Regions from separate parts of the Actinosynnema sp. NPDC023587 genome, predicted to be linked through region 3. Evidence: riboswitches for the same ligand, from Rfam matches in the RefSeq annotation. Region 3 holds a riboswitch; each other region holds the start of a gene.
What was found. Region 3 has a riboswitch for thiamine pyrophosphate ahead of AB0G01_RS00080 (thiamine ABC transporter substrate-binding protein). Riboswitches for the same ligand answer to the same signal wherever they lie in the genome.
Positions count from the first base shown of each region.

Region 1: it holds a riboswitch for thiamine pyrophosphate, as region 3 does, so the genes downstream of both, thiO (glycine oxidase ThiO) here and AB0G01_RS00080 (thiamine ABC transporter substrate-binding protein) in region 3, are expected to answer to the same signal.
Region 2: it holds a riboswitch for thiamine pyrophosphate, as region 3 does, so the genes downstream of both, thiC (phosphomethylpyrimidine synthase ThiC) here and AB0G01_RS00080 (thiamine ABC transporter substrate-binding protein) in region 3, are expected to answer to the same signal.

Region 1 is NZ_JBFABG010000001.1:349,659-359,132, reverse strand. Features, by position in the region: gene AB0G01_RS01795 (sugar ABC transporter substrate-binding protein) at 1-927, opposite strand, end outside; gene AB0G01_RS01790 (GntR family transcriptional regulator) at 1,155-1,913, shown strand; gene AB0G01_RS01785 (hypothetical protein) at 2,274-2,513, shown strand; gene AB0G01_RS01780 (hypothetical protein) at 2,526-2,981, shown strand; gene AB0G01_RS01775 (threonine/serine dehydratase) at 2,885-3,817, opposite strand; gene AB0G01_RS01770 (S1 family peptidase) at 4,752-5,759, shown strand; gene AB0G01_RS01765 (class III extradiol ring-cleavage dioxygenase) at 5,854-6,609, opposite strand; gene thiE (thiamine phosphate synthase) at 6,609-7,268, opposite strand; TPP riboswitch at 7,312-7,423, shown strand; gene thiO (glycine oxidase ThiO) at 7,421-8,422, shown strand; gene thiS (sulfur carrier protein ThiS) at 8,419-8,619, shown strand; gene AB0G01_RS01745 (thiazole synthase) at 8,621-9,379, shown strand; gene AB0G01_RS01740 (MarR family transcriptional regulator) at 9,470-9,474, shown strand, end outside.
Region 2 is NZ_JBFABG010000001.1:338,380-347,853, reverse strand. Features, by position in the region: gene AB0G01_RS01725 (class I SAM-dependent methyltransferase) at 1-687, opposite strand, end outside; gene thiD (bifunctional hydroxymethylpyrimidine kinase/phosphomethylpyrimidine kinase) at 735-1,550, opposite strand; gene thiC (phosphomethylpyrimidine synthase ThiC) at 1,550-3,199, opposite strand; TPP riboswitch at 3,189-3,311, opposite strand; gene AB0G01_RS01710 (hypothetical protein) at 4,095-4,847, shown strand; gene AB0G01_RS01705 (LysE family translocator) at 4,734-5,330, opposite strand; gene AB0G01_RS01700 (peptide deformylase) at 5,472-6,056, opposite strand; gene AB0G01_RS01695 (DUF3263 domain-containing protein) at 6,187-6,483, shown strand; gene AB0G01_RS01690 (LytR C-terminal domain-containing protein) at 6,480-7,130, shown strand; gene AB0G01_RS01685 (AAA family ATPase) at 7,270-9,474, opposite strand, start outside.
Region 3 is NZ_JBFABG010000001.1:11,181-20,654, forward strand. Features, by position in the region: gene AB0G01_RS00055 (ABC transporter ATP-binding protein) at 1-362, shown strand, start outside; gene AB0G01_RS00060 (ABC transporter permease subunit) at 362-1,195, shown strand; gene AB0G01_RS00065 (GNAT family N-acetyltransferase) at 1,370-1,927, shown strand; gene AB0G01_RS00070 (ABC transporter ATP-binding protein) at 2,010-3,092, opposite strand; gene AB0G01_RS00075 (iron ABC transporter permease) at 3,093-4,640, opposite strand; gene AB0G01_RS00080 (thiamine ABC transporter substrate-binding protein) at 4,724-5,758, opposite strand; TPP riboswitch at 5,746-5,862, opposite strand; gene AB0G01_RS00085 (4a-hydroxytetrahydrobiopterin dehydratase) at 5,896-6,189, shown strand; gene AB0G01_RS00090 (mannosyltransferase) at 6,145-7,350, opposite strand; gene ychF (redox-regulated ATPase YchF) at 7,671-8,750, opposite strand; gene AB0G01_RS00100 (AlkA N-terminal domain-containing protein) at 8,830-9,474, shown strand, end outside.

The DNA of each region.
Region 1 (9,474 bases), 340 kb from region 3:
CGCGGTCTTGCCCGCGGTCTTGGACGGGATCGGGAACGCGGCGGTCTTGTCCTTCAGGGTCGGGTCGGCCTTGACGGCGCTGCCCAGCTCCCACGGGAGGCCGATCATCATGCCGACCTTGCCCTTGGCGAACACCTCGAACTGCTGCGGGGTGGCCTCGTCGGCGTCCTTCGGAGCCGTCGTGCCGGAGGTGTCGACCAGCTTCTTGTAGAACTCCAGGCCGGCCTTGGACTCGGCGGTGTTCAGCGCGCCGGCCCACGCGGAGCCCTGCGCCTTGGCGACGTCGCCACCCTCGTCCCAGATGAACGAGAGCAGGGCGTACCAGGACTGACCCGGCAGGTACAGCGACTGGAACTCCGGGTCCGCGGCGTTCGCGGCCTTGAGCTTCTCGATCGCGGACACCCACTCGTCGCGGGACTTGGGGGCTTCCGCGATGCCGGCGGCCTCGAACAGGTCGGTCCGGTAGATCACCGTGCGGTTCGCGGCGTAGAACGGCATGCCGTACTGCTTGCCGTCCCAGGTCAGCGAGTCCTTGAGACCGCCGAGCCAGTCGCCACCGTTGAGGTTGGAGACGTCGCCGCTCAGGTCGAGCAGGGTCTCCTCAGCCGCGAACTTCGCCGTCTGGGTGTTGCCCAGCTCGATGACGTCCGGCGGGTTGTTGCTGCTCAGAGCGGTGGTCAGCTTCTCCTGGATGCCGGTCCACTTCTGAACCTCGTACTTGACGGTGACGCCGGAGTTAGCTTCCTGGAACTCCTTGTTCAGCGCGTCGGTCAGGGTGGTCGGCGCGGAGCCGTCCATCAACCAGACCGTCAGCGTCTTGGGTTCACCGGAGTTTCCAGTGTTGCCGCCGTCGGTGCTCGTGCCACAGCCGGTCACGGCCACCGCGAGTGCGGCGGCACCTACGGCCAATCCTCTCCAGCCCTTCACGTGTGCGCCCTTTCGAATTGCCCGGTCCCAGTGACCGGAACGCCTAAAGTGGTGTAGACCAATGCGGCCTAGAGTGTGCCTCGCCACAGGGCATGTCAAGGACGTTGCCGAGACGTTGCAAAGTCATCGGATCAATATCCTGACTCTTGTCGGGGGTTCTGGCGCACGATCCGACGTGGACAAGGCATCCTGTGCTGGGAGCGCCGGCAAGGTCGAGGAGGAAGGCAATGCTGGAGACGAGCCCTGCATCTGGCATCGACGCCAGGACTCGCGCGCAGCGCGAGCCGAAGTACTGGGGACTCAAGCGGCACCTGCTCGACCTGCTGCGCGCGTTGCCACCGGGATCACCGATCCCGACCGAGCGTTCGCTGGCGGCCGAGTTCGACGTGTCGCGGACCACGGTGCGGCAAGCGCTTGCGGAACTGACGGTCGAGGGCCGGTTGCTGCGTGTGCAGGGAAAAGGCACGTTCGCGGCGGAACCCAAGGTGGCGCAACGGCTTCAGCTGTCGTCGTACACAGAGGACATGAAAGCCCAGGGCAGGCAGCCCTCGTCGCGCCTGATCGAGGCGTCCGAGATGCCCGCCGAAGCCGAGCTCGCCCGGCTGCTGGGGGTGCGCGCGGGGGCCAAGGTGCTGCGCCTGCACCGCCTGCGGCTGGCCGACGGCGAGCCGATGGCCATCGAGACCACGCACCTGGCGCTGGGCCGCTTCCGCGGCCTGCGCCGCTACCTCGCACCCGGTGCCTCGCTGTACCAGGTGCTGCGGGAGAGGTTCGGCGTCGAGATGGGTCACGCCGAGGAGACTATTGAGACCGCGCTGGCTTCGCCCGAGGAGGCGGAGTTGCTGGGTGCGGACATCGGCCTGCCGATGCTGCTGCTGTCCCGGCACTCGTTCGACACGGAGGGCAACCCGGTCGAGTGGGTCCGCTCGGTCTACCGGGGGGACCGCTACAAGTTCGTGGCCAGGTTGAACCGGCCGGTGGACTGAGAGCGCGACAACCGGCCGAGCAGCACGATGGCCGGGTGGCGGACACGGTCCGGTGCGGAACTCCGCGCGCACGGGCCGTGCTCGCGACGACCGTCCCCGGTCCGGGGATGGCCGTGATCGACAGCACCGTGGTCTGGTTCGGCGCTGCGTCCCTGCTCCGCGGGCTCGCGCCGAACACCGGCCCGGCCCGTCCTGGCGCGGGTGCCGCGAGGGGCCGGCGGTGTGCTGCCCACCCCGGTTCGCCGGCGCTCACCCACTCCGCATTCGTGCGGGACGACCGCCGGTCTGCGGACTGCCGGCGCAGGCGTGCTCGTGGCGGCCCGCTTTCCCGGTGAACCTGCCGGTCGCGGTGCCGTGCGGGTGGCCCCGGCGCGTCGGTGCGCGCCCGAAGCCCGGGACGCCGGACCCACCGATCGGCCGAACGTCACCGGGGCAGTTGTCGGAGCTCTGGGTCTCGCGGGTCTCACCGGCGCGCTGGTCGAGGCACCCGTGCGGGGCCCGGACGCGGTGGCCGTCGCGGTGATCGTCGCGGCCGGCGTCGCGGGTGTCGCGGGGCTGACCGCGTTCGTGCCGCTCCAGCCCCGGGGCAGGGACCCCTGATCCCACCCCCGGTTGTTCGAAAACCGGACCTTTGCGCTGGCCAACGCCCTGATCTTCCTGGTCTGCGCGGCGCTGGGCGGGGTCGTGGTGCTGATGGCCCGCCGGCTCCGGGCGTCCCTCGGCTGCTCGCCGCCGGCGGCCGGTCCGACCGGCCCGCCGATCACCTCGACCGTGCTCGCGCCGGCCGCCCGGCCAGGTCGGCCGGCCCAGCGGATCGGGTCGAAGATCCAACTATTCGTCGGACCTCTGCTCGTGGCGGTCGGAATGCCGTTGCTTCGGAGAGCCGAACCGGGAGCGGGGTGCCCGGACGGGGTGCTGCCCGGGGTCGTGGTGCCCGGCCCGGCGGTCGTGGTGGCCCGGTGCGGTGCGGGTCAGCCGGCGAGCAGCCGGAGGTACGCGGCGGGGTCGACGTTGCCACCCGACACGACCGCGACGGTCCGCGCCGGCCAGTCCTCCCGCGCCAGGTAGGCCGCGACCGCGACCGCCCCGCTGGGTTCCGCCACGAGCCGCGACCGGCGCGCCAGTTGCCGGACCGCCTCCCCGATCTCCTCCTCGGTCACCGTCACGATGTCGTCCACCAGGGCCCGGACGTGGGCGAACGTCAACTCGGACGGCTCGGCCCGCAACCCGTCCGCCGACGTGCGCTCCCGGTCCGCCGCCGGCCAGCGCACCAACCGCCCGGCCCGCAGCGACTCGGCCGCGTCCGCCGCGACCTCGGGTTCCACGCCGACCACCCGCGCCGCCGGCCGCAGCGCCTTCACCGCCGCCGCCACCCCGGAGATCAGCCCGCCCCCGCTGACCGGCACCAGCACCACGTCGACCGAGGGCGAGTCCTCGACCACCTCCAGCCCCACCGTGCCCTGCCCGGCGATCACGTCGGGGTGGTCGAACGGCGGGATCAGCGTCGCCCCGCGCTCCTCGACCAGCTCGTGCGCCCGCGACTCGCGCCGCGCCATCGGCACCAGCACCACCTCCGCGCCCCACGCCCGGGTGGCCGCGATCTTGATCGCGGGCGCGTTCTCCGGCACCACGATCACGGCCGGCACCCCGAACGCGTGCGCGGCGAACGCGACCGCCTGCGCGTGGTTCCCGCTGGAGTACGCCACGACCCCGCGCGCCCGCCGCTCGTCGGACAGCCGGGCCAGCGCGTGGTACGCCCCCCGGATCTTGAACGCGCCCACCGGCTGGAGGTTCTCCGGCTTCAGGGACAGCCGGTCGTCGAACCGGAGCAAGGGTGTGCGCACGACCGCCGGGGCGATCAGCCCGGCGGCGGCGCGGATGTCGGCGAGCGTCACGAGTGCCATGAAGACGATCCTCGCCCCGGGCGGGTCGCCCGCGCCGGCGACTTTGCCCGCGCGGGTCCGTCAGGGTCGCTGTGCCGGCCTGTCCCCACTGTGGGCCTCGTCACAATTCGACCTGCCGGTCGGGTACTCGGGCCCGTCGTGCCCTCTTCCCCTGCGGAGCGCCGGCCGATCCGGGTGCACCGAACGGCCGACCCGGGGAGAACACCACGTCACCCACGACCAGCACCACACCTGAACCGACGCCGACCACGGCTCATCGGGTGCGGCGACACCGTCACAGAGCGGACCGGCCACTACTCCGAGCGAAATCGGAGCACCTCCGGTATCACTCTTTTGGCCTAGCGGTGTTCACACTTGGAGGCGGTGAGTGGTCGAAACCCTTACTTCTGGCAAATCAGCCCAAATCGGTGATCGTCTCACTACCTTGAGTGAGAGTTAACTGTCAAACGCTACACAGCGCAGTCAAATGGTCGTGAGCTGTGACACACTCGGCCCTCGGATGGCCCGCAGCGTCATAGGTAACAGGGTCATAACGTCGCTCGAACGGGCGAGTACCGGTCGGTAGAGACCGAGAAAGGGGGCGCTGTGCGGAGGCTGCGAGCGGCGTCCACCCGTACCGGGTTCGACGCGGTGGAGACACCGGGCACGACGGCGAAAAGAAAAGGGGTGGGGCGACCCCTGCCGCCGCCCCACCACCCGTCCCCCTAGAGCCCCCGAGAGCGGTCCCTGCAACCAGGCTCTCGGGTCCCCTGCACCCGAAGATGAGGGAGACGCCTGAATGAACCGCACGAATGCGGCCCGCCTCGCGGTGGCTGCCTTGCTCGCCACCGGCACGGCTTCGGCTCTCAGCGTACCGGCGATCGCGGACCCTGCCGCCCCCCTCGGGGCAACCTCCTCGGACACGGAGAGCTACCCGGCAGGGTTGCTCCAAGCGGTGCAACGCGATTTGGGCCTAAACGCCGAGGAAGCACGCGTCCGACTGGCCAACGACGCCAGGTCGGGTGAACGCGAGGCGAACGCGCGAACTGTGCTGGGCGACACATTCGCCGGGGCGTGGATCAACCCCGAAACCGGCGTGCTGACCGTCGGTGTCACGGACAGTGCCAAGGTCGACGCCGTCCGTGCGGTCGGCGCGGAGGCCGAGGTCGTGCCCTTCTCGCACCGTCAGCTCAACGGCACGAAAGCCGCGCTGGACACCCTCTCCGCACCGGTCTCGGTGACCGGCTGGCGGGTGGACGACGCGAGCAACACCGTCGTGGTGGAGGTCAACCGCCACACCCGCGACGCGGCGGCCGACGCGTTCGTCGCGACCGCCAAGTCGGTCGGCACGGCCGTGCGCGTGGTCGAGGTGGACGAGTCGCCCACCCCGCTCTACGACACCCGGGGCGGCGACGCGTACTACATCGGCGGCGGTGGCCGCTGCTCGATCGGCTTCGCGGTCGGCGGCGGCTTCGTGACGGCCGGGCACTGCGGCCGGACCGGTGCCTCCACGACCGGTGCCAACCGGGTTTCCCAGGGCACGTTCCGGGGCTCCTCGTTCCCCGGGAACGACTACGCCTGGGTGGCGACCAACTCCAACTGGACCTCCCGCCCGTGGGTCAACCGCAGCGGCTCCAACGTGATCGTCAAGGGCGGCACGGCGGCGGCCGTGGGCGCGCAGGTCTGCCGCTCGGGTTCCACCACCGGCTGGCGCTGCGGCACCGTCCAGGCCAAGAACTCCACGGTGAACTACCCGCAGGGCTCGGTGTCCGGCCTCACCCGCACGAACGCGTGCGCCGAACCCGGCGACTCGGGCGGCTCGTGGGTGGCGGGCACCGGCTTCGGCCAGGCCCAGGGCGTGACCTCCGGCGGGTCGGGCAACTGCTCGTCCGGCGGCACGACCTACTTCCAGCCGCTGAACGAGATCCTCAGCGCTTACGGGCTGCGGCTGACCGTCGGCTGACGTCCGGGGTGGCGCGCGGGACCTCCCTGCGGACCGCGCACCACGAGCGGAACACCCCTCGGGCCCTCCCCCCTCGCCCGAGGGGTGTTCCTCGTCAGCCGAACTGCACCGACCGCTTGGACAGCCCGTACCAGAAGCCGTCCACGGTGGTGGTCGCGTCCTGGCCGGCGCTCGCGCCCAGCGACACGAACAGCGGCGCGAAGTGCTCGGTGCGCGGGTGCGCGATGCCGGCGGCCGGTGCCTTGTGCCGGAAGTCCAGCAGGCCGTCCACGTCCTCGGCGGCCAGCGCCCGGCCGGCCCAGTCGTCGAACTCGGCCGACCACTCCGGCGGCCGGTAGTCCGGTCCGACGCGCATGTCCACGCAGCTCAGGTTGTGCGTCATGAACCCGCTGCCGACGATCAGCACGCCCTGCTCGCGCAGCGGGGCCAGCTTGCGCCCGACGTCGAACAGCCGGCGCGGGTCCAGGGTCGGCATCGACATCTGGAGCACCGGGACGTCCGCCTCCGGGAACATCTCCTTCAGCGGCACGTACGCGCCGTGGTCCAGGCCGCGCGCGGCGTCCCGGGCCACCGGCTCGTCGACCAGCGCCTCGACGTTCGCGGCGAGCTCGGGCGCGCCCGGCGCGGCGTAGGTGACCTCGTAGTAGCGCTGCGGGAAGCCCCAGAAGTCGTAGGTGAGCGGCGCGGTCGTGGTCGCGCCCAGGGTGAGGGGTTGTTCCTCCCAGTGCGCGGACACGATGAGGATCGACTCCGGGCGCGGGAGCGTCGCGGACCACGACGCCAGCTCGCCGGTCCACCGCTCGTCGTCGGCCAGCGGGGGAGCCCCGTGGCCCAGGTACAGCACAGGCATCACCCCGCCGACTGTACGCCCTTTAGTTGAATTTTCAACCAGGCTGCGGCGGCCCGGGGGTCGTCGGCCGCCGTGATCGCGCGCACCACCACGACCCGCTCCGCGCCCGCCGCCAGGACCTCCGGCAGCCGGTCCCGGTCGATGCCGCCGATGGCGAACCACGGCCGGTCCGTCGTCCCGGCGGTCGCCCGCACCAGGTCCAGCCCCGGCGCGGGCCGACCCGGCTTCGTCGGCGTCGGCCAGCACGGGCCGGTGCAGAAGTAGTCCACGCCCGGCTCGCCCGCCGCCGCGCGCGCCTGCCCGACGTCGTGCGTCGACCGGCCGATCACCACCTCGTCGCCGACCACCCGGCGGGCCAGTGGCACCGGCAGGTCGTCCTGGCCCAGGTGCAGCACGTCGGCGTCCACCGCGAGCGCCACATCCGCCCGGTCGTTCACCGCCAGCAGCGCGCCGTGCCGCGCGCACGCCTCGGCCAGCACCTCCAGCGCCGCGATCTCCTGCTTGGCTTCCAGTCCCTTGTCCCGCAACTGCACCACGTCCACGCCGCCCGCCAGCGCCGCGTCCGCGAACTCCGCGAGGTCCGGGCGCGCCGGCGTGCAGAGGTACAGCCGCGCGTCGGCGAGCCGCCGCCTGATCTGGGTTCCGTCGAGTCCTGGCACGGCCGCACGGTAACCGCCGGCCGGAATCGTGCGCTACGGTGGACGTGGTCCGCACGGGAGCCCGGAGAACACCGGGCTGAGAGGGAGCGTGGTTCGCTCCGACCGTCGAACCTGATCCGGGTCATGCCGGCGCAGGGAGCGTGAATGCCTTGGTGAGCACGAGTGGGGTGACCGTCCTCGGCGGCGGTGTCATCGGCCTGTCCGTCGCGTGGTTCGCCGCGCGCGACGGGTTCGCGGTCGAGGTCGTCGACCCCGGTTCGCCGCACGGCGGTTCGTGGGTCGCGGGCGGGATGCTCGCGCCGATCACCGAGGCGTGGCCCGGCGACGAGGACGTGCTGGCGCTGGGCGTGGAATCGTTGGCCCGCTGGCCGGCGTTCGCCGCCGACCTCGGCGTCGCGCTGAGCCTGGTCGGCACCCTCGCGGTGGCCACCGACGTCGCGGACGGCGAAGTCCTCGACCAGTTGCGCGCCCACCTGGAGAGCCAGGGGCGCTCGGCCACCCGGCTGACCCGGCGCGAGCTGCGCGCGGCGGAACCGGGCCTCGGACCGTCCGTCCGAAGTGGACTCTCCGTGCCGGGGGACCTCTCGGTGGACAACCGCGACCTGCTGCGCGCACTGCGCGCCGCCTGCGCGCGGCACGGCGTCCGGTTCGCCACCGAGTCCACACAGGACCACGAGATCACGGTCATCGCCGCCGGCGCGTGGAGCCGCGACCTGCACCCCCTGCTGCGCGAGGTGATCCGGCCCGTCAAGGGCGAGATCCTGCGCCTGTCGGCCCGCCCCGGCGCACTGCCACCACCCCGGCACACCGTGCGCGCGCAGGTGTCCAGCCGGCCCGTGTACCTCGTGCCCCGCGCCGGCGGACTGGTCCTGGGCGCGACCCAGTACGAAGCCGGGTTCGACCCGGACGTGACCGTCGGCGGCGTGCGGGACCTGCTGCGCGACGCGGAAGTCGTGTGGCCGGCCATCGCCGAGTACGCGCTCACCGAGTGCGCCGCCGGCTTCCGCGCCGGCAGCCCCGACAACCTGCCGGTCGTCGACTGGCTCGAACCCGGCGTGCTGGCCGCCACCGGCCACCACCGCAACGGCCTGCTGCTCGCGCCCGTCACGGCGCGGCGGGTGCTCGACCTGCTCCGCGAAGGGGGAACCAGGTGAAGGTCCGGGTCAACGGGGAAGAACGCGAGCTGGCCGACGGCGCGACCGTCGCGACCGTGCTCGACCTGCTCGGCGCGCCGGCCTCCGGGGTGGCCGTGGCGCTGGACGGCGAAGTCGTGCCGCGCGCGGCGTGGCCGTCCACCACCGTGCCGGCCGGGTCCGCCGTCGAAGTGCTGACCGCCGTGCAAGGAGGCTGACGTGGACGACCCGCTGATCATCGCGAACCGCGAGTTCGCCTCCCGGCTCGTCATGGGCACCGGGGGAGCGGCGAACCTGGCGGTGCTGGAACGCGCGCTGGTCGCGTCCGGCACCGAGCTGACCACCGTCGCCCTGCGGCGCGTCGACGCCACCGGCGGCGGCGTGCTGGAGTTGTTGCGCCGCCTGGGCATCGCCGTGCTGCCGAACACGGCGGGCTGCCGGGGCGCGGCCGAGGCCGTGCTCACCGCGCGCCTGGCCCGCGAGGCGTTGGAAACCCACTGGGTCAAGCTGGAAGTCGTCGCCGACGAACAAACCCTGCTGCCGGACCCCGTGGAACTCCTCGACGCGGCCGAGCAGCTCGTGGACGACGGCTTCGTCGTCCTCCCGTACACCAACGACGACCCGGTCCTCGCGCGCCGCCTGGAAGACGTCGGCTGCGCCGCCGTCATGCCCCTCGGATCGCCCATCGGCACCGGCCTGGGCATCCGGAACCCGCACAACATCGAACTCATCGTCGCCCGCGCCGGCGTGCCGGTGATCCTCGACGCCGGCATCGGCACCGCCTCGGATGCCGCGCTGGCAATGGAACTCGGCTGTTCCGCTGTGCTGTTGGCCACTGCCGTGACCCGGGCCCAGGACCCGCTCCGGATGGCCGCCGCGATGCGCTCGGCCGTGGAAGCCGGCAGGTTGGCCCGCTTGGCCGGCCGGATACCCCAGCGGTTCTGGGCCCGTGCGTCCAGCCCTGCGCCGGACGCCTGATCCGTTGCCACCCGACGGGCGATGACCGAGGCGCAGGGCATGATGGATGCTTCCAGGTCCACCCGTCGTGCACGCGAGTAGGAGGCCGCTGTGGC
Region 2 (9,474 bases), 330 kb from region 3:
CTCCACCAACCGCAGCCCCCACGGCTCGACGGCGCGCGGATCGTCCAACCCCCAGTGCAGGGTCGCACCCGAGTTGCGCACCGCCGGCACCAGCTTCTGCATCCGGATACCGGCCGACCCGTACACGTCGAACAGCAGTTCGCCGCTCGGAAAGCGCGCCACGATCCGTTCGACCAGGCTCCGGATCTCCTGCTCCCGCAGGTACATCGTCAACCCCTCGAACACGGCCACCGCCGGCCGGTCGGCGGGCACCGCCTCCAGCCACGCCTCGTCCGTCACCGACGACGCCACGAGCCGGTAGTCCCCGTCAGGGGGCGGCAACAGCTTCTGGCGCAGCGCCACCACGTCGGGGTAGTCGACGTCCACCCAGCGCACGCCGTCACCGGGCGCGAGCCGCTGCGCGCGAGTGTCCAGCCCGCACGCCAGGTGCAGCACGGTCGCGGACGGGTTCGCCCGCAGGAAACCGGAAGTCCAGTCGTCCAGGTGTTTCGCGCGCATCGCGATGCCCGACGCCGTGACGGCGCTGATCCCGGCCTTGCGGAAGTCGTAGTCGATCCGGGCGACCGCCTCGGCCGCCGCCCTGTCGTTCAGGATGGGTTTCGCCGCACGACTGTCCAGCGCCCGGCCGTAGAGCGTGGCGAGCATCGTTTCCGGGGCACCGGTCAGGTCCACCTTCTCGCGGTCCACACCGCCACGGTAGTCCTGACCGGCAGCCCCGGCGACCTGTCCGCCCGCTAGACGTTCCCCAAGCGCCACAACGGGGACACCGGCCCCACGCCCCCGCCGAGCGGGTACGCGGCGGCCACCGAGCGGATGATGAACTCCTTGCCGAACCGCACCGCCGTCGGCACGTCCTCGCCCCGCGCCAGCCGGGACGTGATCGCCGATGCCAGCGTGTCACCGCTGCCGTGCGTGTGCTTCACGTCGTAGCGCGGGCCCGGCAGTTCGATGAACGACTTGCCGTCGTACAGGACGTCGAGGCACCCCGGGTCGTCCCACAGGTGCCCGCCCTTGACCAGCACCCACTGCGGCCCGAACTCGTACAGCGCTTCTGCCGCCTTGCGCTGGTCCGCGTGGTCGCGCACCTCGATGCCGGTCAGCAACCGCACCTCGTCCAGGTTCGGCGTCACCACCGTCGCGCGGGGGAAGAGCTCGGTGCGCAGGGCTTCGAGTGCCGCATCGGCGAGTAGCTGATCCCCGTGCATCGACGCCGCCACAGGGTCGACCACGAAGGGGATCGACCGTCCTATGTGGACTTTGTCGCACGCTTCCGCGACCGCTTCGATGATCGCCGCCGACGCCAGCATCCCGGTCTTCGCCGCGTCCACGCTGATGTCCGTCGCGACCGCCTCGATCTGCGCGGCCACCACCTCCGGCGGGATCTCGGTGTACCCGGTGACGCCCAGCGAGTTCTGCACGGTCACCGCCGTCACGGCGGTCATCCCGTGCACCCCGCACGCGAACAGCGTCCGCAGGTCCGCCTGGATGCCCGCACCACCGCCGGAATCCGACCCGGCAATGGTGAGGACGCGCGGCGGCGTCACCGCCATCAGTCGACCACCGGCAGGTAGACCTTGTTGCCCTGGTCGGCGAACTCTGTCGACTTCGCCTCCATGCCCGCCTCGATGGCGTCCACGGTGGACAGGCCGTGCTCCTCGGCGTAGCGCCGGACGTCCTGGGTGATCTTCATCGAGCAGAACTTCGGCCCGCACATCGAGCAGAAGTGCGCCGTCTTGGCGGGTTCCGCCGGGAGCGTCTCGTCGTGGAACGAGCGCGCGGTGTCCGGGTCGAGGGACAGGTTGAATTGGTCCTCCCACCGGAACTCGAAGCGCGCCTTGGACAACGCGTCGTCCCAGTCCTGCACGCCGGGGTGCCCCTTGGCCAGGTCGGCCGAGTGCGCCGCGATCTTGTAGGTGATCACACCGGTCTTCACGTCGTCCCGGTTGGGCAGGCCCAGGTGCTCCTTCGGCGTGACGTAGCAGAGCATCGCCGTGCCCAGCCAGCCGATCTGCGCCGCGCCGATCGCCGACGTGATGTGGTCGTACGCGGGCGCGATGTCGGTGGCCAGCGGCCCGAGGGTGTAGAACGGCGCTTCACCGCACCACTCCTCCTCCAACCGCACGTTCTCCGCGATCTTGTGCATCGGCACGTGACCGGGACCCTCGATCATCACCTGCACGTCGTGCGAGCGCGCGATGTGCGTCAACTCGCCCAGCGTGCGCAGCTCGGCGAACTGGGCCTCGTCGTTCGCGTCGGCGATGGAACCCGGCCGCAGGCCGTCACCGAGCGAGAACGTCACGTCGTAGGTGCGCAGGATCTCGCACAGCTCCTCGAAGTGCGTGTAGAGGAAGCTCTCCCGGTGGTGCGCGAGGCACCACGCGGCCATGATCGACCCGCCGCGCGACACGATCCCGGTGACCCGCCGCGCGGTCAGCGGCACGTACCGGAGCAGCACGCCCGCGTGCACGGTCATGTAGTCGACGCCCTGTTCGGCCTGCTCGATCACGGTGTCCCGGTAGACCTCCCAGGACAGCTTCGCCGGATCGCTGTCGACCTTCTCCAGGGCCTGGTAGATCGGCACCGTGCCGATCGGGACGGGCGAGTTGCGCATGATCCACTCGCGCGTCTCGTGGATGCGCTTGCCGGTGGACAGGTCCATGATGGTGTCCGCGCCCCACCGGGAGGCCCACACCATCTTCTCCACCTCGTCCTCGATCGACGAGGAGACGGCCGAGTTGCCGATGTTCGCGTTGATCTTCACCAGGAACTTCTTGCCGATGATCATCGGTTCGGCTTCGGGGTGCCGCCGGTTGAGCGGGATCACGGCGCGGCCGATGGCCACTTCCTCGCGCACGAACTCGGGACTCATGTTCTCGCGCGCCGCGACGTAGGTCATCTCCGGCGTGATGATCCCGGCCTTCGCGTACGCGAGCTGGGTCACCGCCCCGTTGACCGGCTCACGCGCGGCGACCCAGTCCGCGCGCAGTGCGGGAAGTCCACTGTGGACGTCGATGGTGGCGTCGCTGTCGGTATACGGACCGGAAGTGTCGTAGAGATCGACGTGCTCGCCGTTCGTCAACTCCACCCTGCGACACGGGACCCGCACGCCATCGGCCACCTCGCGGTAGACCTTGTGCGAGCCGGAGATCGGCCCCGTGGTGACGCTGGGTTTCACCGAACGGTCGTCAAGTGCCGTCACGACATTCCTCCCTACGCCGGCATTACCCGGTCAGGTTCAGGCGGTCGGCGGCACCGGATCTCTCCAGCCGCCCTCTCAGCCCGCTGAGGTGCGAGCTCCCGCGATGTTGAGTTGTCCTGCCGACCATAGCCACGTGGCCGTGTCGATGCCAAGGGACCACCGTCCCGACCACTCGCCTGCGACACCGAGCGGTCACCCAAAACCCTGGGGCCTGGGGCCTGGGGCTTGGGGCTTGGGGCTTGGGGCTCGGAACCTGAGACCTGAGACTCGGGACCTGAGACTCGGGACCTGTGACCTGAGATCCGGGGACTGAGATCCGGGGCCTGACATTTGAGACCCGGGACCTGTTCGCCGGTGGCGTGCTTGGAATGGCCGGTTCGCCGAGGGCGAGGGCCTGTCGCGCGGGCCATCGGCGCACCCGGCAGAGCTGGACCGGGTGCTGCCCGGTGGCGTGGGCCCGGTGGCGTGGGCCTGGCGATGCGGGCAGGCGGGGGCGGGCAGGCGGTGCGGCCATAGGGGGCCGGCAGGCGGGGCTGGCGGGCGGCTGGCTAGGGCCGGCGGGTGGCTGGCGGGGGCAGGCAGGCGGCAGGCGGGGGCGGCGTGGCCGGGTGGAGGAGGGACGGAGAGGGACGGGGGAGGGGTGCGGTGGGTGGGGGAGTTGTGGGGGTGCGGGAGGGGTGTTGGTCGATGGGGTGTGGTTCGCGGCTCGATATACAAACCGAGTATCGGCAACAGTGTTTCCGTACGTTTTTCGGGGTTGATCACTCGGTTGGGTGGCGAGTGCGCCTGATGGCGTGGGGAGGGGCTGGGTGTTCGGTGCGGGTTCGACGAGGGGTGTGCGGATGCCGGGCAGGTGGGATGCCAAGCGGGCGGTTTTGCGCGTACCTTTCACCGCGTGGCTGATCACCAGCCGTTCCCGCCCGGCGCGCGGCGCGTGGCGCGCCCCGCTGGCGTTTCGCCGTGCCCTTCGTGCGGGGATCTCGCCGGGCGCGGGTATCCCGGGTGCCGGTTCTGCGCCGAGCTCGTGGACCAGTACTGGCTGCTCGACTGGCAGGAGCTGCTCGCCGCCGAGAAGCTCACCGAGGGCGGCGCGGGGGAACGTGAGCTGGCCGAACTCGTCCTCGCCGACGAGGTCGGGCGGCACCCGTGGACGTGCACCGACTGGGCGATGACGCTCGTCTCGTGCTCGCACTGCGGCACCGAGCTCGGCGCGGGGCCCGTGGACTGCGTTCGGTGCGCGATGGCCGAGGCGGTGCGGTGGTCGTGGGACCACGCCGGTTTTCCCGAGGCCATCACGGCCGGGGAACACGCCTTACGCGTCGCACGGGCCGTGCTTCGCGCGCCGCACCGACGTCGACCGGCCGTGGTCCGCGCCTGGCGGTTGCTCCTGCCGTTCCTGCTCGTCGGCGAACTCCCCACGGTGGGCCAGGTCCAGCGCCTCCGCGCCCACGTGATCGCGGGCGGGTACGCCGACCTGGCCCTGTGCACCACGCACGTCGAGCTCGCCGGCCTGCCCGAGCTCCCCTGGCGGCGGTCAGCGCGGGTCGAACACCAGCCGAAGGCCCAGCGCGACGAGGACACCGCCGGAGACGCGCTCCAGGACCCGCCGCACCCGCGCGCGGGCGAGCCGGCTCCGGACCCGGTCTAGGACGCCGACCACGATCAGGTACCACGCCGTGTCCACGGCCACCCAGACCAGCGCGAGCAGCAGCAGCACGCCCCGGCCGCCCCCCTCGGGCAGGAACTGCGGCAGGAACGAGATCGCGAACACGCCCAGCTTGGGGTTGGCCAGGTTGACCAGCAGGCCCGCGCGGAACGCGTGACCGGTCGGCGGTGCCTCCGGCGGTGGCAGGCCCGCCGAGCGGAACGCCCGCACGCCCAGGTAGACCAGGAACAGCGCGCCGGTGATCCGCAACGCGTGGTAGGCCACCTCGGACGCGGTGAGCAGCACGGACAGCCCGAGCGCCGCCGCCACCGCCCACGCGGCGACCGCGACCTCCATGCCGAACACCGTGGCCAGCGCGCTCGCGCGTCCCCGGACCGACTGCCGCAGCACCAGCGCCGTACCGGGGCCGGGTGACAGGGCGATCAGGAAGGACGCCGTGACGAAGGCGGCCAGGTTGCTCCACATGCCGCCATCGTCACCCCGCCGTCCAACGGTTTTCACCGGGTGGCGGCCGGAGAGCGGTCAACCCGGAGAGCGGTCGCCCGGAGAGCAGCCACACGGAGAGCAGTCGCCGGCGAACGGTCGGGGAGCGTCCGCCGGAGAGGGTCAGTCGTCCTCGTCGTCGGCGAAGGGGTTCTCGGAGTCGGCCGGGTCCCAGGACAGGCCGGGCACGCCCCAGCCGTTCGCCTTGATCATCTTGCGCGCCGCGCGCTTGTGCCGGCCCACCAGGCGGTCCAGGTAGAGGTACCCGTCTAGGTGGTCGGTCTCGTGCTGGAGGCAGCGCGCGAAGAAGCCGGTGCCCTCGACCTCGACCGGCTTGCCGTCGCCGTCGAAGCCGGTCACCTTCGCCCACGGGGCGCGGCCCGTCGGGTACGTCTCGCCGGGCGCGGACAGGCAGCCCTCGTAGTCGTCGTCCGGGTCGGGCATCCCGAGCGGGATCTCCGAGGTCTCCAGCACCGGGTTGACCACCACGCCGCGGAACCGGTTGCCCTCGTCGTCCGGGCAGTCGTAGACGAAGACCCGCTGGTCGACCCCGATCTGGTTGGCGGCGAGGCCGACCCCGTGCGCCGCCGCCATGGTCTCGAACATGTCTTCGACCAGCGTGCGCAGCGCTTCGTCGAAGACCTCCACCGGCTTGGTCGGGTGGTGGAGCACGGGCTCGCCGGCGATGACGATCGGGTGAACTGCCATGGCCCGCAGTTTATCCGTGACCGCCGGCCGGTTCGGCACGGACCGGTGACGCGCCGACTGATGAACCGACCCGGACCAAGATCACGTGATGTAATGGCACCCACGCGCAGGCACGGCTGAGGAGCCCAGAGTGGACGCCGCAGAGGCACTGGCGCCGGCGGATCGGCCGGACGACGGTTTGAACGACCGGGAGCGGGAAATCCTGGCTTTCGAACGCCAGTGGTGGAAGTACGCCGGTGCCAAGGAGCAGGCGATCAAGGAGCTCTTCGACCTGTCGCCGACCCGGTACTACCAACTGCTCAACGCGTTGCTGGAGAAGGAAGAGGCGTTGGCGGCGGATCCCATGCTGGTGAAGCGGTTGCAGCGGTCCCGGTCCGGTCGGGCCAGGGCCAGGGCGGCGCGGCGACTGGGTGTCGAGGGCTCATGACCAACCCAGAACCGGCGGGTTCCGCCCACCCCGCGCGCGCCGCGGGGTACGCCCTGATCGGTGTGGCGGCGGTGGCCGTGGTGATCGGCGTGGCCACGCTGTTCACCGGCGGCGACGACGACCAGGCGGGCGCGCCGCCCACGACCACCGCGACGGCCGGCCAGACGACGACCGGCGGCCAGACCAGCGGCGCGACGACGACCGACGGCGAGCCCGGCGGCACGTCCACGAGCGACCGACCCCAGACCACGACCACGACCCCGGGTACCGGTACCGCACAGCCTTCGACGACGGTGGCCGGCGCGCCCGCGCCGACGACCGGCGCGCCGCCCCCGGTGACGGTCGCCGCGAAGCCCCCGGTGCGGGTGTACAACAACAGCACGGTCAGCGGGCTGGCCGCGCAGGCGTCGGACGACATCCGCCGGGCCGGCTGGGACGTCGCCGAGACCGGCAACTACTCGCAGGGCCAGATCCCGCTGACCACGGTGTACTACCGGCCGGGCACGGACGAGGAGCAGTCCGCGCAGCAGCTCGGGCAGGTGCTCAAGGCCGAGGTGAAGCCCCGGTTCGACGGCATCGAGTCCGCCCAGGCGGGGATCATCGTCATCGTCACGAACAACTACGCGGGCCCGTCCGGCAAGGTCTGACGCGCGCGGCGGAGCTGTGGCGGCAAGGCCGGCAGAGCCGGGGCGTGAGGTCGGTGTAGCCGGAGCGGCGGGCCGACGGGGGCCGGCTCCGGCGTGAGCGGTCCCGGCGGTGTGGCCGGGACCGGACGGCCGGTGGTCGTCAGCTCGAACGCGCGTCCGCGTACGCCGCCAGTGCCGCGAGCTGCGCCGGGTCCAGGGACGGGCGCACGGCCGCGCGGGCCGCCGCCAGGTGGTCGCCGGTCACCTCGGACGCTGACAGCGATTCGCGCATGGCGGTCAGCGCCGCCTCGCGGATCAGCGCCGCGCAGTCGGCCGCCGAGTACCCCTCCAGCTCGCCGGCCAGCGCCACCAGGTCCACGTCGTCGGCCAGCGGGGTGTTGCGCGACGACGCCCGCAGGATCTCGGCCCGCGCGTCGGCGTCCGGCGGCGGCACGTAGACCAGGCGCTCCAGCCGTCCCGGCCGCAGCAGCGCCGGGTCGATCAGCTCGGGCCGGTTGGTCGCGCCCAGCACGATGACGTCGCGCAGCGGCTCGACGCCGTCCAGCTCGGTCAGCAGCGCGGCCACCACCCGGTCGCCCACCCCGGAGTCCGACGACTGGCCCCGGCGGGGTGCGAGCGCGTCGACCTCGTCGAGGAACACCAGCGCCGGTGCCGCCTCGGCGGCCCGCCGGAACAGCTCGCGCACGGCCCGCTCGGACTCGCCGACGAACTTGTCCATCAGCTCCGCGCCCTTCACCGACAGCACGTTCAGCCGTCCGCTGCCCGCGAGCGCGCGCACCAGGAACGTCTTGCCGCACCCCGGCGGCCCGTAGAGCAGCAGCCCGCGCGGCGGCGCGACGCCGAGCCGGGCGAACGAGTCCGGGTACTGCAACGGCCACAGCGCGGCCTCGGTGAGCGCCTGCTTCACCTCGGTCATGTCGCCGACGTCGTCCAACGTCAGCCCGCCGGTCCGCAGGGTGTCCGAAGTGGACATCGAGATGGGGCGCACGGTGTCCAGCGCGCCCAGCAGGTCTTGTTGCGCCACGTGGGGTTCCGGCACGTCGCGCTGGCGCAGCGCGGACCGCACGGCGGCCTCCCGGCGCAGCGCGATCAGGTCGGCGGCGACGAACCCCGGCGTCCGGTCCGCGACCGCGCCCAGGTCGACGTCGGACTCCAGCGGCACGTCCCGCATCAGCACGCGCAGCAGTTCGGTGCGCACCGCGCCGTCCGGCAGCGGCAGCACCAGTTCCCGGTCGACCAGCTCCGGCACGCGCAGCCGGGGGTCGACGGCTTCGGCGTGCGCACTGGTCACGACCAGCGCGATCCCGGCCTCCACGACCGCCGCGCGCAGCGCGTCGAGCACGACCGTCGCCACCGGGGGCGGCGAGGTCGCGGGCAGCAGGGCTTCCACGTCGGTCAGCAGCAGCACGGCGGGCGCTTCGGTCGCCGCGATGGCGTCCCCGATCCGCTGGGCGGTGGCGGCGGGCTCCAGCACCGCGATGCTCGGTGCGGCGACTTCCACCACGTTCGCGCCGACGCTGTGCGCCACGGCCCGCACGAGCGTCGCCTTGCCGACCCCTTCCGGGCCGCTGACGAGCGCGGCGAGCCGGGGCGCGGCACCGAGCCTGGTCAGCAGCTCGGGGTGGCTGAAGGTCAGGTCGAGCCACTCGGCGAGCCGCCGGGCGGCGTCCTTCTGGCCGACCAGGTCGGCCACCGGGATCGCCTCCGCGACGGCGGTCGGCGCGACCGGCGCGGTCACCGCTGCGGTCGAACCCGCCGGGGCCGGCACCGCCGAGCCGGCCGGACCGGCCAGGGCGACGGACCTGGCGGGCGCGTCCCCCGTGCGCGCGCCGTCCCGCCAGCCCACGACGGTGGACGGCTGCACGGCGACCGGGCCGCCGTCGGGCTCGACCGAGGTGATGGTCAGCAGCTCGTTGGTCCAGGTCATGCCGATCGCGTGGGACAGCTTGCGGCGGGTCACGCTCACGTCCACGCCGGGCGGCGGCGCGAGGTCCTGCGGGAGCAGCGACACCGCGTCGCCGACCGTGAGGACCTTGCCGGTCAACGCCATCCGCAGCGTCTCGGGGGTGAGCGACGTGCTGGCCAGCCGGGAGCCGGCGACGGTGACCGACCGCGCGCCGGTCACGTCGACCGGCGCGACCACGACCTCCGAACCCTCGGCGATGCCGAGGTTGGACAGCGTCACGTCGTCCACCAGCACCACGCCGGGTGCGGCGTCACCGGCGGCGGCGAGGGCCGAGCTGACCCGCGAGCCGGTCAACCGCACCGCGTCCCAGGCGCGCAGCCCGAGCGCGTCCAGCACCTCGGGGTGCAGCCGGACGACTCCGCGCCTGGTGTCGAGGGC
Region 3 (9,474 bases):
AGGCGACGTGCACCCACGTGGCCGTGCTGCACAAGGGCACGGTGGTCGCGCAGGGCGGCCTGGCCGAACTGCTCCAGGCCGAGAGCAGCGCCCTGCTGATCACCACACCGGACTGGTTGCAGGCGTTGAACGTGCTGCGCGAAGCCCGGATCTCGGCGCGCGCCGCGCAGGACGGGCTGCGCGTGGAACTGATCGGGACCACACCGCCGGCCGTGCTGGAGGCGCTGGTCAAGGGGGGCATCAACGTGTGGGAGGCGCGTCGGCAGCGCACCGGTCTGGAAGAGCTCTTCGCGCGGCTCACCGAGGCCGCCGAAGCAGAAGAGGGGCTGTCCGCCGTGGACACCGTCGAGGAGGGGGCGTGATGACCGCACTGGTCGCGACTCGGGCACCGCTGAGCCGCCAACTGAGGTCGGAGCTGCGGTGGATCGTGCGCCGGCCCCGGACGGTGATCGGCCTGTCGGCGCTGTGCCTGGTGCCGGTCCTGGCGGGCGTCGGCCTGTGGTTCGCCCTGGACGGTGCGGCCGGCGCGGGTCCCGGCCTGGCCGCGATCATCTCCGGCAACGGCCTGGTGCTGCCGGTGCTCACCCTGTTCCTGGCCCTCCCGCTGCTGCTGCCGCTGGTGGGTGCGATCTGGGCGGCGGACGGGCTGGCGGGCGAGACGCAGCACGGCACCCTGCGCGGCCTGCTGCTGTCCCCGGTGGGCAGGCTGCGGCTGCTGGCGATCAAGTCGTTCGGCGTCGCGACCATGACGCTGCTGGCGGTGACGCTGCTCGCCGTCGTCGGCACCGTCACCGGTGTCGTGCTGTTCGGCGGCGAGGGCATGCTCACGCTGTCCGGCACCACGCTGTCGCTGGGTTCCGCTCTCGCGCGGATCGCGCTGACCATCGGGCTGGTGACCGTCCAGGTGTGGGGCGTGGCGGCGATCGCGATGGCGATCTCGGCGTGCACCGAACACCCGCTGGTCGTGATGGCCGCGACCTTGGCCGGCGTGATCGTCTGCGGGGTGCTGAACGTGTTCACCGCGCTGGACTGGCTGCACCCGTACCTGATCACGTCGAGCTGGGAGAACCTGACCGACGTCATGCGCGACCCGCTGCCCACCGACGCGCTGTGGAACAGCACCGCCCTGGCGGGGTGCTACATCTTGATCGGCCTGTCCCTGGCGGCGATGCGCGTCGTGACCAAGGACAACTGATGACCTGAGTCGTTGCGGTGGACGCCCTGACGTGACGTCGGTGGTCGAAGGACTACCGACGCTGCACGCCGACCGGCCTGGGCGGCACGGGGCGGGGCGGTCGGCTGGGCAGGTGTACCGGCGTGTCGACAAATGCCCCGACAGTTTCGCGGTGCGTAGGGCAGGGTGTACCCCGTGTTCCTGGAGACCGAGCGGGTGACGCTGCGCGACTTCGCACCGTCCGATGTGGACGCCTTCGCCGACCTGCACGCCGACCCGGCCGTGATGCGGTACCTGGAGAGCGGCCGGCCGGTGGACCGCGCGACCGTGGTGCGGGACTTGCTCCCGCGCTACTTGCGACGGGCCAGTGGCTGGTGGGCCGGCGTGTCGAAGGCGTCCGGCGAGGTCGTCGGCGCGTTCGAGTTCCGCGAAACGGAACCGGGCGTGCGCGAACTGGGGTACCGCCTGCACCGCCGCCACTGGGGCGTCGGCTACGCGACCGAGGTGTCCCGGGCGTTGGTGGACAAGGGTTTCCGCGAGCTCGGCGTGCGCCGGGTGTTCGCGACGACCATGGCCGTCAACCGGAACTCCCGCCGCGTCCTGGAGAAGACCGGGCTCCGCTTCCGCCGCACGTTCTTCCAGGACTGGCCGGACCCGATCCCCGGTTCGGACCAGGGCGAGGTCGAGTACGACCTCACCCACGCCGAATGGTCCGCCGCCCGCATCCCGCACGAACCCGACCCGGCCGACTGACCCACCCGAACGGCACGGCCACCCGATCACCGCGACCCGATCACCGCGACTCGATCACGGTGACCTGATCACAGCTACCCGATCACGGTGACCCGATCACGGCGATGCCGTCGGGGTCCACCGCCAACCGCACCCGCGCGCCGATCTCCGGCGGGTCCGCGATCGCCGCCACCGCCTCGAACTCGCCGCCGAGCAACCCCCCGCCCTCGGATTCCCCCGCGCCCGCACCGGCCGACACGGCGGCGTCGGCTGCGGTGTCTGCTGCGGCGTCGGCGACGGCACCGGCCGGTGGCGCGGTGAGCCGGACCAGCAGGCGCACGTGGTCGCGGCGGTGGGCGCGTTCCAGGACTTCGGCTTCCAGCGGGCCGTTCGGGTCCACGTGCAGCGCCGTCGCCCGCAGTCCGACCCGCGCCGGGACGCCGACCAGGCGTTGCGCCTCCCTCGCCGCCAGCACCTTCCCGCACCCGAGGAACCGGGCGATCTCGACGTCCGCAGGCGAGCGCCACACCTCGGCCGGCGGTCCGACCTGCCGAATCCGACCGGCGCGCATCACGGCCACCCGGTCGGCCAGCGTGAACGCCTCGTCGTGGTCGTGGGTGACCACCAGCGCCGTCGCCCCCGCCTCCCGCAGCAGCCGCGCCAGGTCCACCGCCAACGACTCGCGCAACGCCCGGTCCAGCGCGGACAGCGGCTCGTCCAGCAGCAGCAGCCTGGGTCGGGGCGCGAGGGCGCGGGCCAGCGCCACCCGCTGCTGCTCCCCGCCCGACAGCTCGGTCACCTTCCGGCGCTGGTACCCGCCGAGTCCGACGAGTTCGAGCAGTTCCGCGACCCGCTTGTCCCGCGCCTCCCGCTCGACCCGGCGCATCCGCAGCCCGAACGCCACGTTCCCGGCGACGTCCCGGTGCGGGAAGAGCTGCCCGTCCTGGAACACCAGGCCGAACCCGCGCCGGTGCACGGGCGTCCCGGCCAGGTCCGCGCCGTCCCACGTCACGGTCCCGGCGGACGGGGCCTCCAGCCCGGCGACGGTCCGGAGCAGCGTGGACTTCCCGCACCCGGACGGCCCGAGCAGCGCCACGACCTCGCCGTCCCCGACCGCCAGGTCGACCTCCGACACCGCCGCCACGTCCCCGTACCGGACGCTGATCCCGTTCAGCCCCAACGACATCTAGAACTCCCCGCCGGCCGGCACCCGCAGCCGCTCGATCAGCAGCACCGCCGCCGTGGTCACCACCATCAACAACGCGCACGCCGCGTACGCCATCTGGCTGTTCAGCTCCCCCGGCCGCGCCATCAGCCGGGCGATCACCACCGGCAGCGTCGGCGCGTCCGGCCGGGCCAGGAAGCTCGTCGCCCCGAACTCGCCGAGCGCCACCACGAACCCGAACCCGGCCGCCGCGACCAGCGACCGCGACGCCAGCGGCAGGTCCACTTCGCGCCACACCCGCCACGGGCTCGCGCCCAGCGACGCCGCCGCCTGCCGCAGCCGCTCGTCCACGGCCCGCAGCACCGGCAGCACGATCCGCACGATCAACGGCGTCACCACCAGCGCCTGCGCCAACGGCACCAGCAACGGCGAGGTCCGGAAGTCGCCCGGCAGCGCGTCCATGGTGATCAGGTAGCCGAAGCCGACCGTCACCGCGGACACGCCCAGCGGCAGCATCAACGCGGTGTCCAGCGCCTCGGCGAACCACGACCCGTGCCGGCGCAACCCGACCAGCACCACGGCCGACACGACGCCGACCACCAGCGCCACCAGGGTCGCGTCGGTGGCGACCCGCACCGAGTTCACCGCCGCCTGCCACCCGGACACGGCGAGCGTCCCGCGCTCCCCCGTGCCGGCCAGCGCCCGGTACCCGGCCAGGCTCCAACCGTTCGCGGTGGACAGCGAGCGGACCACCAGGCCCACCACGGGCAGCAGCAGCGCGCACACGACGAGCCACGCCGTCGCGACCACGCCCCACTCGCCGCCGACCGGCCGCCGGGTGCTCTCCACCCGCAGCGACAGCGCCTTCTCCCGCCGCCGACGGGCCGCGCCACCCAGCAGCAGCACCGCGAGCACCGCCGCGAACTGCAACAACGACAACGCCGCCGCGCCCGACAGGTCGAACAGCTCGACCGTGCGGAGGTAGATCTCGGTCTCCAACGTCCGGTGGCGCGCGCCGCCCAGCACCAGCACCACGCCGAAACTGGTGGCGCAGAACAGGAACACGACCGACGCCGCCGACCCGATCGCGGGGGCCAGGGCGGGCAGCACCACGGAGGTGAACGCGCGCGGCCGGGACGCCCCCAGCGCCCGCGCCGCGTCCTCGGCCCGCCGGTCGACCTTCGCCCACAGCCCGCCGACGGTCCGCGCGACCACGGCGACGTTGAAGAACGCGTTGGCCAGCACGATCGGCAGCACCCCGCCGTCGGGCCACAGCGCCCGGAACGCCAACCCGACCACCACGGTCGGCAGCACGAACGGCACCATCACCGCCGCCCGCACCACGCCGGAGCCGCGCACCCGGCACCGGGCCAGCAGGAACGCCACCGGCAGGCCGGTGAGCAGCGCCAACGCCGTGGCCGCCGCCGCCTGCCCCAGGGTGAAGCCGATCAGCCCCCACGTGCGCGGGTCGACCAGCGCGGGCCACACGCCGCCGTCGCCCAGGCCGAGACCGATGATCGCGAGCACGGGCCAGGCGAAGAACACCCCGAGGAACGCCAGCGGCAGCAGGGCCGCGAGCGTCCAGCCCAGCCGCGCGCCGGGCCGCCGCCGGCCGGACGGGGGTCCGGCCGGCCGGGTCGCGCGGTCAGCGGTCAGCCCTGGACCAGCGTGCGCCACTGCTGGACCCACTGCTCGCGGTTGGCGTCCACCTGGTTCGCGGGCAGGGTGCGGGCCTCCGCCGGCAGGGGTGCGGCCTTGGTCCACGCCTCGGGCAGCGCCACGCCCTCGCGGGAGGGGTAGACGTACATCTTCCCGGGCACGTCGGCCTGGAACTCCTCCGACAGCAGGAAGTCCACGACCTTGCGCGCGTCGTCGGCGTTCTTCGCGCCGTTCAGCACGCCCGCGTACTCGACCTGCCGGTAGCAGGTGTCGAGCAGCGCCTTGGTGCGCGGGGTGCCGTCGTCACCGATCTCGGCGGACGGCGAGGACGCGTAGGACACCACGGCCGGGCGCGGCCCCTTGCCGCTGGAGCCGGAGAAGTCCTGGGTGTAGGCCTCCTCCCAGCCGCTGACCACCTTGACGCCGTTGGCCTTCAGCTTCGACCAGTACTCCGCCCACCCGGACTCGCCGAACTCGTCGATCGTGCCGAGCAGGAACGCCAGGCCCGGCGAGGACGTGGCGGGGTCCTCGACCACCAGCTTGTCCTGGTACTTCGGGTCGACCAGGTCGGCGTAGGACTTCGGCTCGCCCAGGTCCTTGAAGGCGGCGACGTCGATGTTCACGCACACGTCGCCGACGTCCACCGCGTGCAGCCGGTTCGGCGGGTCGAGCTGGTAGCGCTGCGCGCCCTGGCCCGCCTCGGGCGAGGCGTGCTCGGCGAAGACTCCCTCCTTCAACGCGCGCGACGCGAAGGTCGAGTCGACGCCGAACGCGACGTCGCCGAGCGGGTTGGCCTTGGTGAGCACCAGCTTGTTGGTCAGCTCGCCGGCGTCGCCCGAGGCCAGCGGCTTGACCGTGATCCCGGTCTCGGCCTTGAAGGCGTCGAGGACCTCTTGCGTGACCCCGAAGGAGTCGTGGGTGACCAGGGTCACCACCCGCTCGCCGGGCGGCGGCGGGTCCCCGGCGGTGACGGAGCACGCGGTCAGCGCGACCCCGGTGACGGCGGCGGTCAGCACGCGTCGAAGCATCATCTCTCCCTACACCGGCATGACCCGGATCAGGTGCGGACGGTCGAGGGCTTGCGAGCCCTCCTCTCAGCCCGGCGCAACACCGGACTCCCGTGGTGACCTCGCACCCTACGCGACGCGGTGGGACGATCGAGGACATGGCCGAGCTGCTGACCGACGATCAGGTGACCGCTGCCCTGTCCGCCCTGCCCGGGTGGACCGCCCAGGACGCCGCGCTCGTGCGCACGGCGGAACTGGCGAGCTTCCCGCACGCGATCCAGGTGGTGAACCGGGTGGCGGAGATCGCGGAGAACGACGACCACCACCCGGACATCGACATCCGGTGGCGCACGCTGACCTTCCGGTGCAGCACGCACTCCATCGGCGGGATCACCGCCCTGGACGTGTCACTGGCGGGCGAGATCGACGGCGTGCTCGACGCGCTCGGGTGACGTCCGCCGCAGCGCGACGGCGATCGCCACCAGCGTGAGCAGACCCACCGCCGGGTACACCCAGCCGAGCAGGGAGAGGTACCAGGGGCGCGGGATGATCCAGATCGATTCCTGGAGGATCAGCAGGATCGAGATCAGGTAGCTGCCGATCGCCAGCAGCCACGCCCACGCCGCAACCGTCACCAGGCGGTGCCGGGCGGTCCCGTGGACCAGCCACAGCAGGGCCGGGATCGCCCACACCCAGTGGTGGCTCCACGAGATCGGCGACACCAGCAGCCCGAGGAACTGCACGGTGACCAGCGTCGCCAAGGTGTCCCCGGCCTTGACCGCGGAGTGCAGCGCCCACGCCGCGAGCCCCACCGCGACGAGCGCGCCGACCAGGTAGACCGGGCCGGTCTGCACGTCGTAGCCGACGGTCCGGGACAGCGCGCCGCGCAGCGACTGGTTGATCGCCGACCCGACCGGGCCGACCCGGGTGGCGTCCCCGAGCAGCTCGAACCAGAACTGGTGGGACTGGCGCGCCGAGAGCAGGTAGCCGAGCCCGACCGTGCCCGCGAAGGCGGCGACGGACCAGGCGGCGGCCTTGAAGTTGCGGGTGACCAGGAAGTACAGGCCGGTGATCGCCGGCGTGAGCTTGATCCCCGCCGCGATGCCGACGCCCGCGCCGCCCGCCCACGAGCGCGCGCCGACCACCGTGCCGAGGAGCAGGGCGGCCAGGACCAGGTTGATCTGGCCGTAGTTGAGGGTGGTGCGGACCGGCTCGACCCAGACGAACAGCGCGGTCCACAGCATCGCCCGGCGCGGGTCGCCGCTGCCGACCAGGGTCAGCGACTTGCGCACCACGAACCACAGGCAGAACAGGCAGAGGAGCTGCCAGACCCAGCGCGAGGCTTCCCACGAGATCCACGACAGCGGCAGGAACAGGAACGCCGCGAACGGGGGGTACGTGAACGGCAGGGCGAACTTGTCCGAGAACTCGCTGAGCCGCCACTGGTAGAGCTCGCCGGTGAACAGCTCGGGCGAGCCGTTCCGGTAGACCATCAGGTCGATCATGGTCATCTGGGTCTGGAACGCCACCATCACCAGGTGGCCGGCCAGCGAGAGCCCGAACAACCACGGCGCGACGGTGAGGACCCGAGCCTCGACAGCTCGCAGGTTCACAGCCTGTACCTCCACGATCGTGTGAATTGCACGACTACCGGGCCACGAAACCGGGTACTCGGACGTCAAGACGAGTGGGAGATCAACGCAAGGGGATTCGCATGACCGCCGACATCGTCGTGTTCACCGTCGCAGCACTCGGAATGCTGGCCACCGCCGGGGGCGTGTTCGCCCTCGCCCGGCACAGCCGCAACCACGTGCGCTGACGCCGTGACCATCTGACATGGCAACCAGGGGCCTCCCGACGCACATCGTCGGGGGGCCCGTTCGTTCCGCGAAGGGCCCCGCACGCGGTCGCGGGAGGCCCTTCGCGGACCGGGTCAGACGTTGAAGCGGAACTCCACGACGTCGCCGTCCGCCATCACGTAGTCCTTGCCCTCCATGCGGACCTTGCCCGCCGCCTTCGCGGCGGCCATCGAGCCCGCTTCCACGAGGTCCGCGAACGACACGACCTCGGCCTTGATGAAGCCGCGCTCGAAGTCGGTGTGGATCACACCGGCCGCCTGCGGGGCGGTCGCGCCCTTCGGGATGGTCCACGCGCGGGACTCCTTCGGGCCCGCCGTGAGGTAGGTCTGGAGGCCCAGGGTGTGGAACCCGGCCCGCGCCAGGCCGTTCAGGCCCGGTTCGTGCTGGCCGATGGACTCCAGCAGCTCGCGCGCCGACTCCTCGTCCAGCTCCAGCAGCTCGGCTTCGACCTTGGCGTCCAGGAACACCGCGTCGGCGGGTGCGACCAGCTCGCGCAGCTCCTCGACCTTCGCGTCGTCGGTCAGGATGCTCTCGTCCGCGTTGAACACGTAGAGGAACGGCTTGGTCGTCAGCAGGCTCAGTTCGCGCAGCAGCTCGCCGTCCACTTCGGACTGCGCGTGGAACAGGGTCCGGCCGGAGTCGAGGATCTCGCGCGCCTTCACCGCGGCCTCCAGCGCCGGGCGGCGGTCCTTCTGGGTCCGCGCCTCCTTCTCCAGCCGGGGCACGGCCTTCTCCAGCGTCTGGAGGTCGGCGAGGATCAACTCCGTGTTGATGGTCTCGATGTCGGACGCCGGGTCCACGCGGCCGTCCACGTGCACCACGTCCGAGTCGTCGAAGACGCGGATGACCTGGCAGATGGCGTTCGCCTCGCGGATGTTCGCGAGGAACTTGTTGCCCAGTCCCGCGCCTTCGGACGCTCCCTTCACGATGCCCGCGATGTCGACGAACGACACCACGGCGGGCACCTCGCGCTCGGAGCCGAAGATCGCCGCCAACGTGCCCAGGCGGGAGTCCGGCAGCGGCACCACGCCGACGTTCGGCTCGATGGTCGCAAACGGGTAGTTCGCGGCCAGCACGTCGTTGCGCGTGAGGGCGTTGAACAGGGTGGACTTGCCGACGTTGGGCAGGCCGACGATGCCGAGGGTCAAACTCACGGTGGGTGAGTCTACGCGCCCGGACGCCGTGTCCGATTCCCGCGAGACCGCTGGTGCCGGCGGTGGCAGAGTGAGGGCCATGCTGCTCGACGCCGAACGCGCCTACCGGGCCGTCGCCGCCCGCGACGCCCGCTTCGACGGGTGCTTCATCCTCGCGGTGCGGACCACCCGGATCTACTGCCGACCGTCCTGCCCGGCGGTCACCCCCAAGCAGCGCAACGCCGAGTTCTACCCGACGGCCGCCGCCGCGCAGTCGGCCGGCTACCGGGCGTGCCGGCGGTGCCTGCCCGACGCCGTGCCCGGCTCGCCGGAGTGGAACCTCCGCGCCGACCTGGCCGCCCGCGCCATGCGGCTGATCTCGGACGGCGTCGTGGAGCGCGAGGGCGTGCCGGGCCTGGCCCACCGGCTGGGCTACTCCGAGCGCCACCTGACCAGGGTGCTGACCGCCGAGCTCGGCGCGGGACCGCTGGCGCTGGCGCGGGCCCACCGGGCGCACTCGGCGCGGCTGCTGATCGAGACGACGGACCTGTCCTTCACCGACATCGCGTTCGCCGCCGGGTTCGCCAGCGTCCGCCAGTTCAACGACACCATCCGCACGGTGTTCGCGTCCACGCCGTCGGACCTGCGCTCGGCGCGGTCGGTGGTGGGCGCGGCGGGCCGGATCACGCTGCGCCTGCCCTACCGGCCGCCGTTCGACGCGCCGGGGCTGCTGGCGTTCTTCCGG